Regions from separate parts of the Aeromonas sp. MR16 genome, predicted to be linked through region 3. Evidence: predicted binding sites of a transcription regulator. Region 3 holds the regulator's gene; each other region holds the start of a gene.
The links. The regulator sigma-54, encoded in region 3, starts transcription at its own class of promoters, with help from an activator protein. The targets are predictions, from matches to a motif close to TGGCACNGTTTTNGCTT.

Region 1 (3,281 bases), on a different contig from region 3:
TTCCGGCGGCAGGTCATACAAGTTCTTGTCCATGGCATCGCCCGGATGGATCTTGTTGATGATGCCGTCCAGGCCGGCCATCAGCTGGGCGGCGAAGGCCAGGTAAGGGTTGGCTGCCGGATCCGGGAAGCGCACCTCGATACGGCGGGCTTTCGGGCTCGGTACCACCGGGATACGGATGGAGGCGGAGCGGTTACGGGCAGAGTAAGCCAGCATGACCGGTGCTTCGTAACCCGGTACCAGACGCTTGTAGGAGTTGGTGGTCGGGTTGGCGAAGGCGTTGATGGCCTTGGCGTGCTTGATGATGCCGCCGATGTAGTGCAGTGCCATCTCGGACAGACCGCCATACAGGTCGCCGGCGAACAGGTTGACGCCGTTCTTGGCCAGGGACTGGTGGCAGTGCATGCCGGAGCCGTTGTCACCGAACATGGGTTTCGGCATGAAGGTAACGGTCTTGTTGTAGGCGTGGGCCACGTTGTGGATCACGTACTTCAGCACCTGAACTTCATCCGCTTTCAGGGTGAGGGTGTTGAAACGGGTCGCGATCTCGTTCTGACCGGCGGTCGCCACTTCGTGGTGGTGAGCCTCAACGACCTGGCCCATCTCTTCCAGCACCAGACACATGGCAGCACGGATGTCCTGGGAGGAGTCGACCGGTGCAACCGGGAAGTAACCACCCTTGACGAAGGGACGGTGACCCTTGTTGCCGTGCTCGTATTCGGTACCCGAGTTCCAGGCCGCTTCTTCGGATTCGATCTTCACGAAGCTGTGGCCCATGGTGTTGGAGAAGGTGATGTTGTCGAACATGAAGAATTCCGGCTCCGGCCCGAACAGCACGGTGTCAGCGATGCCGCTGGACTTCAGGAAATCTTCGGCGCGCTTGGCGATGGAGCGCGGGTCACGGTCGTAGCCCTGCATGGTGGCAGGCTCGAGCACATCACAGACGATGTTCAGGGTGGTCTCTTCGGTGAAGGGATCCAGCTTGGCGGAGGCCGCATCCGGCATCAGCACCATGTCAGACTCGTTGATGCCCTTCCAGCCGCCGATGGAGGAACCATCGAACATCTTGCCGTCTTCGAAGAACTCTTCGTTGACCTGATGGGAAGGAATGGATACGTGCTGCTCTTTACCCTTGGTGTCGGTAAAACGCAGATCAACAAACTTGACTTCGTGTTCCTGGATCAAGGCCAAAACGTTCTGGGCTGACATGCTAAGTAACCTCCGGTGTTAAAACTCTTTGGGTGAATGCGTCGTCACATTCACATAAGCCAGTATCGTGCCAAGTTTGTGACAGCTTGATTTCAGGGCATTTGCACCCTTTCAGGCTGTCGGGTCACCCGCTCTCGTGCATGGCTGCGCCTCAAAGTGGTGCAACCCTGGATCGTTTTGGTGCACCAGGTTGGTGCACCCACGTCCCGATGCCATCTAAGCAGGCTTTCGGCACGGGGTCCATGATCCAGATCCCCTGTTGTATGCGAATGTGCTGCAATTATGCTAGGCAGATCACAAAGGCGAGAGTACAATTAGCGCCCAATTTTACCCGGTGATTTGAGGCGAGAATGTTAGAGAATTTACGCAATATTGCGATTATTGCGCACGTTGACCACGGCAAAACGACTCTGGTTGATAAGCTGCTGCAGCAATCCGGTACTCTGGATCGCACCAGCGAAGGTCAGGAACGGATCATGGACTCCAATGATCTGGAACGGGAACGTGGCATCACCATTCTCGCCAAAAACACTGCGATCCGTTGGAACGACTACCGCATCAACATCGTTGATACCCCGGGTCACGCCGACTTCGGTGGTGAAGTAGAGCGCGTCATGTCCATGGTTGACTCCGTGCTGCTGCTGGTCGACGCCGTTGACGGCCCGATGCCGCAAACCCGTTTCGTGACCCAGAAGGCATTCGCCCAGGGTCTGAAGCCGATCGTGGTCATCAACAAGATCGACCGTCCGGGTGCTCGTCCTGATTGGGTAATGGACCAGGTATTCGACCTGTTTGACAACCTGGGTGCCACCGATGACCAGCTGGACTTCAAAGTTGTCTACGCCTCTGCCCTGAACGGCTTTGCTACCATGGATCCGAATGTTCCGTCTGAGAACATGGAGCCCCTGTTCCAGGCCATCGTTGACAACGTAGAAGCCCCTGCAGCGGATGCTGACGGTGGTTTCCAGATGCAGATCTCCCAGCTGGACTACAACTCCTACGTCGGTGTTATCGGTATCGGCCGCATCACCCGTGGCCGCGTCAAGACCAACCAGCAAGTCACCATCGTCGGTGCCAACGGCAAGACCCGTACCGGCAAAGTTGGCCAGGTGCTGGGTTACCTGGGTCTGTCCCGTACCGAAGTGGCCGACGCGCAAGCGGGCGACATCATCGCCATCACCGGTCTGGGCGAGCTGAAAATCTCCGACACCATCTGTGACAACAGTGCCGTCGAAGCGCTGCCGCCGCTGTCCGTTGACGAGCCGACCGTGAACATGACCTTCCAGGTCAACACCTCCCCGTTCGCCGGTAAAGAAGGCAAGTTCGTGACCTCCCGCAACATCATGGAGCGTCTGAACCAGGAGCTGGTCCACAACGTGGCCCTGCGCGTGGAAGAGACCGAAGATCCGGACAAGTTCCGCGTCTCCGGCCGTGGTGAACTGCACCTGTCCATCCTGATCGAAAACATGCGTCGCGAAGGCTACGAGCTGGCGGTATCCCGTCCGGAAGTAATCCTGCGCACCGTGGACGGCGTTCTGCACGAACCGTTCGAAACCGTGACCGTGGACGTGGAAGAAGCGCACCAGGGTTCAGTGATGGAGCAACTCGGCCTGCGTAAGGGCGAGATGACCAACATGATCCTGGATGGCAAGGGTCGCGTCCGTCTGGACTTCATGATCCCGAGCCGTGGTCTGATCGGCTTCCAGACCGAATTCCTGACCATGACCTCCGGTACCGGTCTGCTGTACCACACCTTCGACCATTACGGTCCGCACAAGGGTGGCAGCATCGGTGAGCGTCAGAACGGCGTGCTGATCTCCAACGCTACCGGTAAGGCCCTGACCTTCGCCCTGTTCGGTCTGCAAGATCGCGGTCGTCTGTTTATCGGTCACGCCGCAGAGGTGTACGAAGGCCAGGTGATCGGGATTCACTCCCGCTCCAACGACCTGACTGTTAACTGCCTGAAGGGCAAACAGCTGACCAACATGCGTGCCTCCGGTACCGACGAAGCCCAGGTGCTGACTCCGCCGATCCGCATGACCCTGGAGCAAGCGCTCGAGTTCATCGACAAC
Region 2 (3,281 bases), on a different contig from region 3:
GCCCTGCTGGCGGTGCCGATCCTGATCCAGGTGCTGTTCAACTCGGGGCTGGCCTACTGGCTCAACCGCAAGGTGGGGGAGAAGCACTCGGTGGCCGGCCCCTCTGCCCTGATAGGGGCATCGAATTTCTTCGAGCTGGCGGTGGCTGCCGCCATCAGCCTGTTCGGCTTTCACTCAGGCGCGGCGCTCGCCACTGTCGTCGGCGTGCTGATCGAGGTACCTGTCATGCTGCTGGTGGTGCGCGTCGTCAATGCCAGCAAGCCCTGGTATGAAGCAGGCATCCGCCGCTAACCCTTTTATTCACTTAAGCCATGAGAGACACGCAAAATGAGTACAATCACCATCTATCACAACCCGGAATGTGGTACCTCCCGCAACACCCTCGAGCTTATTCGCAACAGCGGCGTCGAGCCCACCGTCATCCATTATCTGGAGACCCCCCCCTCCCGCGACCAACTGGTGGCGCTGATCGCCGCCATGGGCATGCCGGTGCGCGCGCTGCTGCGTCAGAACGTGCCGCCTTATGAGGCGCTGGGGCTGGCGGAGGATAGCTTCAGCGACGACGCGCTGATCGACGCCATGCTGGCTCACCCTATCCTGATCAACCGCCCCATAGTGGTGACGCCTCTTGGCACCAAACTGTGCCGCCCGTCGGAACTGGTGCTGGATATCCTGCCCGACCCCCAGCTAGGGGCCTTCGCCAAGGAGGATGGCGAGCAGGTAGTGGATGCGAGCGGCAAGCGTCTGCGCTGATGGCGGACTACCCATGAGGAGCTGTATGAGCGCGAACTATCTGCTAAGGTGGCCCTCAGCCGATGAGAGATGATAAGGAACATATTATGAAGACCCGATCCTGGATAGTTGCCGCCACCCTGGTACTGGCGTCTACCCCCAGCCATGCCGACTGGGCGAAGTTGAAGGAAGCCGCCTCCGAGCTGGGCACGGCGGTGAGCGACACCAGCAAGGAGGCCTGGCAGGGCATTACCGATTTCTCCAAGGCGACCTGGGAGTCGGTCTCCAGTTGGGGGGCCGATGCCTATAACAAGACAGGTGCCTGGACGGCAGAGAGCGCCGCCACCGGCAAGGAATGGCTGTCGGCGGCGGACAAGAAGCTCGACACCATGCTCGAGCCCAAGACGCCGGCCGAGGCCCGCACCGCCCTCGACACCATGGCCGACACCGCGCTGGTGCGGCTGTTCAACGAGCAACCTTCTGCCAAGCTGCTGTTTGACAAGGCTTATGGCTATGCGGTGTTTGACTCGCGCAAGTTCTCCCTGATGGTGCACACCAATCAGGGCTCAGGGGTGGCGGTCAATCGTTCTGGCAACAAGCATACTTATATGAAGATGTTCGGCGCTGGCATGGCGAGTGGCTTCGGCGGCAAGTTCTATCAACAGGTGATGTTGTTCGAGACCAAGCAGACCTTTGACGACTTCGTGAACAAGGGCTGGGAGGCGACCTCGGAGGCGGGCGTCGTGGCAGGCAAGGAGAGCGCCTCGCTCGATGGCGGCTACAACGGCGGCATGGCCATCTACCAGATCGGCGAGAAGGGGCTGATGTATGGCGTCAGTATCACCGGCTCCAAATACTGGATCGACGAGGATCTGACCCAGTAAGCGTCAAGATCCGCTGTTATCCTGGCCCGCCTGATGCGGGCCATTTTTATGCCCAGGATCCGCTCATTTTGATGAGTTCCGCTCAGTCCCAGGCCCACCACAGAGCCAGGTTCGTCTAAATCCTGACCACTCGCCGACACGCCCCACAGGATCTGCATTCATTGGCACTCTAATTGCTTAGTGGCAGTCAGCGTCAATGATTTGTCTGGGGATGAAGATGGAAATAAGTGCAAGCAGCCTGATGCAAGAGATGCAGGCTCTCAAGGTCGAAGCCGGCGCCACGCCGCTGAGCCAACCCGGTCGTCAGGTCAATTCGGATTTTGGTCAGATGCTGCAACAGGCGCTCGACAACGTCAACGAGCTACAGGGCGGCGCCAATGATCTGCGCACCCGTTTCGACATGGGTGACAAGTCGGTGGACCTGTCCGAGGTGATGATCGCCGGGCAGAAATCCTCCATCGCCTTCGAGGCGACGGTACAGGTGCGTAACAAGATGGTCGATGCCTACAAGACCATCATGAACATGCCGGTATAAGGGTCAATAAACCGTGAACATGTCAGCAATAAGGACCTAACTCGTGGCAACTGATCAAAACGGCGACCTGCTGATCAACAGCGAGGGGGGCGCGGCCCTCGACGAGCACGAGCAGAAGAGCTCGGCGCTGGGCTTCTTGTCCAACACCGATGTGTTGCGGCAGATCACCCTGATCCTGGGGTTGACCATCTGTCTGGCCATCGCCGTCTTCATCCTGCTGTGGGGCAAGGAGCCGGAGATGCGTCCGCTCGGCACCTTCAACACCCAGGAGCTGGTCTCCACCCTCGACTATCTGGATCAGCAGAAGATCCCCTATCAGGTCGAGGGCAAGAGCGTGCTGGTCAGCGCCGAGAACTATGGTGACATCCGCCTGCGTCTGACCCGGGCCGGACTGGCTGGCAACAGCGACGTCAGCAACGATGGCGAGTCCATCCTGCTCAAGGACTCCAGCTTCGGCGTCAGCCAGCGCATGGAGGGGGAGCGCCTCAAGCTCAGCCGCGAGCGCCAGCTGGCGAGCGCCATCGAGCAGTTCCAGAATGTGGCCAAGGCCCAGGTGCTGCTGGCCATTCCCAAGGACAACGTGTTCGCCCGCAACGAACGCAAACCCAGCGCCACCGTGGTGCTGAGCCTCAAGGGCAGCGCCCTCGGCCAGGGGGAGGTGGACTCCATCGTCGACATGGTCGCCTCCGCCGTCCACGGCCTCGAACCGACCCGCGTCACCGTGACCGATCAGAACGGTCGCCTGCTCAACTCCGGCTCCCAGGATCCGCTCTCCGCCCAGACTCGCAAGGAGTTTGCGATGCAGCAGAAGCAGGAGCTGGAGTACAAACAAAAAATTGACGCCATCCTGATCCCGGTGCTGGGGGCTGACAACTACACGGCGGAGGTGGATCTCTCCCTCGACTTTTCCCAGCAGGAGCAGACCCGCAAGACCTACAACCCCGACCTGCCCGCCGTGCGCTCCGAGATGACGGTGGAAGACAACAGCGGCACGGGCAGCAATGGCGGCGTGCCCGGCGCGCTCTCCAACCAGCCTCCGGCCGCTTCCAGCATTCCCCAGCAGGCGACGGGCGCCGATGCGGAGTCAGCCTCCAGTGGTCGCTCCCGCAAGGAGGCGACCCGTAACTTCG
Region 3 (3,281 bases):
TGATCGTGGGCCTGGTGCAACGGGATGCCGGCCTCATCACCATCGACGATCAGGACATCAGCCTGCAACCCATGCACATCCGGGCCCGCAACGGCATCGGCTATCTGCCGCAGGAGGCCTCGATCTTCCGCCGTCTGTCGGTGTTCGATAACCTGATGGGGGTCATGCAGACTCGCAAGGGCTTGAGCAGCGAAGAGCGGGAAGACAAGGTCGAGCAGCTGCTGGAAGAGTTCAACATCACTCATATCCGCGACAGCCTGGGGCAGAGCCTGTCCGGTGGCGAGCGGCGGCGGGTCGAGATCGCGCGCGCCCTGGCGGCAGAACCGAGATTTATCCTGCTTGATGAGCCTTTCGCAGGTGTTGATCCTATTTCAGTGATAGATATCAAGAAGATCATCCAACATCTGAAAGAGCGGGGGCTGGGTGTATTGATCACCGACCACAACGTCAGAGAGACGCTGGATGTGTGCGAGAAGGCCTATATCGTCAGCCATGGCAAGATGATTGCCGAAGGCGCTCCGGTCGATATCCTCGCCGATGAGCAGGTCAAGCGCGTCTATTTGGGCGATCAATTCAGTCTATAGTAAGGGGGCATCCCTCATTTTTGTTAGGTGACTGCCTCGCTGAACATAAGGATATCCCGACGTAGATGAAGCCGACATTACAGTTGCGCCTCGGTCAGTCACTGACCATGACGCCACAATTACAACAAGCGATTCGTCTGCTCCAGCTCTCCACGCTGGAACTCCAGCAGGAAATTCAGCAAGCGCTCGACAGTAACCCCTTGCTGGAGCAAGAGGAGAACGAGGCGCAGGAAACCAACCCGACAGAGGTGCCCGACGCCAGTCAACTCGACTCCAGCGATGCCATGGCGCAGGACAAGATGCCGGACGAGCTGCCGGTGGATACCACCTGGGACGATGTCTATTCGGCCGGCACAGCCCAGAGCGCAGGCCCCATCCACGATGGGGAAGACAGCGTCTATCAGGGGGAAACCACCGAAAACCTGCAGGACTATCTGCTGTGGCAGATGCGGCTGACGCCGTTCAGCGATCTGGACGCCGCCATCGCCCTCGCCATCATCGACGCCATCGACGACTCCGGTTATCTGACCGTCTCCCTCGAGGATATTCAGGCTGCAGTCAGCAGCGATGAGGTAGAAGTCGAACTGGATGAGGTTGAGGCCGTGCTCAAGCGGGTGCAGCATTTCGATCCGATCGGCATTGCGGCCCGGTCGGTCCAGGAGTGTCTGCTGATCCAGCTTGGCCAGTATTCGGCCGATCTGCCCTGGCTCAATGAGGCGAGGGAGGTGATCAGCGAGTACATGGACTTGCTCGGCAATCGCGATTATCGCACCCTGGCCCGCAAGACCAAGCTCAAGGAGAGCGACCTCAAGGAGGTGCTGGATCTCATCCAGCAACTGGAACCAAGGCCCGGCAACGGCATCATCCAGAGCGAATCTCAATACGTGATCCCGGACGTGTCCGTGATCAAGAAGGGCAACAAGTGGGTGGTGGAGCTCAATCCGGATTCGGCGCCGCGCATTCGCGTCAACGAGGCCTACGCGGCCATGGCCCGCAACGCGCGCAGCAGCACGGATACCCAGTTCATTCGCTCCCACCTACAGGAAGCGAAGTGGTTTATCAAGAGCCTGGAGAGTCGCAACGACACCCTGCTCAAGGTGGCCAGCTGCATCGTCGAGCAGCAGCAGGGCTTCTTCGAATACGGTGAGGAGGCCATGAAACCCATGGTGCTCAACGACATCGCCGAGGCGGTGGAGATGCATGAGTCGACCATTTCACGGGTGACGACCCAGAAGTACATGCACACACACCGCGGCATTTTTGAACTGAAGTTTTTCTTCTCCAGTCATGTCAATACGGAGGGAGGAGGGGAGTGCTCATCGACCGCAATTCGCGCCCTGATCAAAAAGTTGGTGACGGCAGAGAACCCTGCCAAACCGCTTAGTGATAGCAAGATCGCGGATTTGCTGGCCGAACAGGGTATTATGGTGGCGAGACGCACGATCGCAAAGTACCGTGAATCCTTGTTGATCCCGCCATCGAATCAGCGCAAACGCCTGGTTTAGGCAAACAAAAGGAAGACGTTATGCAAATTAACCTGACCGGACACCATGTCGAGATTACCGAAGCTCTGCGTGATTATGTGAACAACAAATTTGCCAAACTCGAGCGTCACTTTGACCATATCAACAACGTACACGTGGTGTTGAGCGTCGAAAAACTGAACCAGATTGCCGAAGCCAAGCTGCATGTCAGCGGGGGGGAGGTGTTCGCCAATTCGCAGCATGCCGACATGTATGCTGCGATTGATACCCTGCTGGATAAACTGGATCGGCAGATCATCAAGCACAAAGATAAATTAAATCAAAAATAACTATGCAACTTGAACACATACTGAGTCGGGACTGCACCAAGAGTGCGGTCCCCTGTACCAGCAAGAAACGCGCCCTCGAGATCATCAGTGAGTTGGCCGCAGAGCGCCTCGGCACCTCCCGTCAGGTACTGTTCGAGAGCCTGCTGGCGCGGGAAAAAATGGGCAGTACCGGGATCGGTGCCGGTATTGCCATTCCCCACGGTCGGATCGACGACGCCTTCGCGCCGACCGCCGTGCTGATGACCTTCTCCGAATCCATCCCTTTCGATTCCATCGACAATCAACCGGTTGACCTGCTGTTTGCATTGCTGGTGCCGGAAAGCGAGTGCAAGCAGCATCTTAAGACCCTTTCCCTGATGGCATCCAAGCTCGGCGACAAGGCGGTCTGCCGTCAGTTGCGCCAGGCGACCAGCGATGAAGAGCTCTATCAGATCATGACCTCGGCCTGATGCCGGGCACGACACAGCCATGTTGGCGTGAGGGGACAAGATGCAATTAATAGTGGTAAGCGGCCGTTCGGGCTCCGGCAAGACGGTAGCCCTGAGGGTGCTGGAGGATCTGGGGTACTACTGCGTGGATAACTTGCCGGTCAATCTGCTGCCCCAGCTGATCGTCTCGGTGGAGAGCCAGTATGACAAGCTGGCGGTCAGCATAGACGTGCGCAACCTGCCCAGCCAGCCTGATAAACTGGACAACCTGCTGGCTCAAGTACGCAACGAGGGGCGGGTGGAGTTCTCCAGCTTCTTCTTCGATGCCGACAACACCACCCTGCTCAAGCGCTATGGCGAGAGTCGCCGGCTGCACCCCTTGTCGCGCAACAAGCTGTCACTGGATGAGGCGATCCGGGAAGAGACCCACCTGCTGGCACCGCTCTCCTCCACCGC

Region 1: a site for sigma-54 is predicted at 1,266-1,282, ahead of glnA (glutamate--ammonia ligase). Genes of this name have one in related genera too.
Region 2: a site for sigma-54 is predicted at 1,779-1,795, ahead of fliE (flagellar hook-basal body complex protein FliE). Genes of this name have one in related genera too.

Annotation. Positions count from the first base shown of each region.
Region 1 is NZ_JAKZFK010000040.1:22,262-25,542, reverse strand. It holds gene glnA (glutamate--ammonia ligase) at 1-1,209, opposite strand, end outside; gene typA (translational GTPase TypA) at 1,560-3,281, shown strand, end outside.
Region 2 is NZ_JAKZFK010000005.1:12,526-15,806, reverse strand. It holds gene arsB (ACR3 family arsenite efflux transporter) at 1-291, shown strand, start outside; gene arsC (glutaredoxin-dependent arsenate reductase) at 328-753, shown strand; gene MM194_RS05835 (lipoprotein) at 840-1,616, shown strand; gene fliE (flagellar hook-basal body complex protein FliE) at 1,834-2,151, shown strand; gene fliF (flagellar basal-body MS-ring/collar protein FliF) at 2,195-3,281, shown strand, end outside.
Region 3 is NZ_JAKZFK010000042.1:7,686-10,966, forward strand. It holds gene lptB (LPS export ABC transporter ATP-binding protein) at 1-584, shown strand, start outside; gene MM194_RS20155 (RNA polymerase factor sigma-54) at 650-2,089, shown strand; gene hpf (ribosome hibernation promoting factor) at 2,110-2,397, shown strand; gene ptsN (PTS IIA-like nitrogen regulatory protein PtsN) at 2,400-2,846, shown strand; gene rapZ (RNase adapter RapZ) at 2,887-3,281, shown strand, end outside.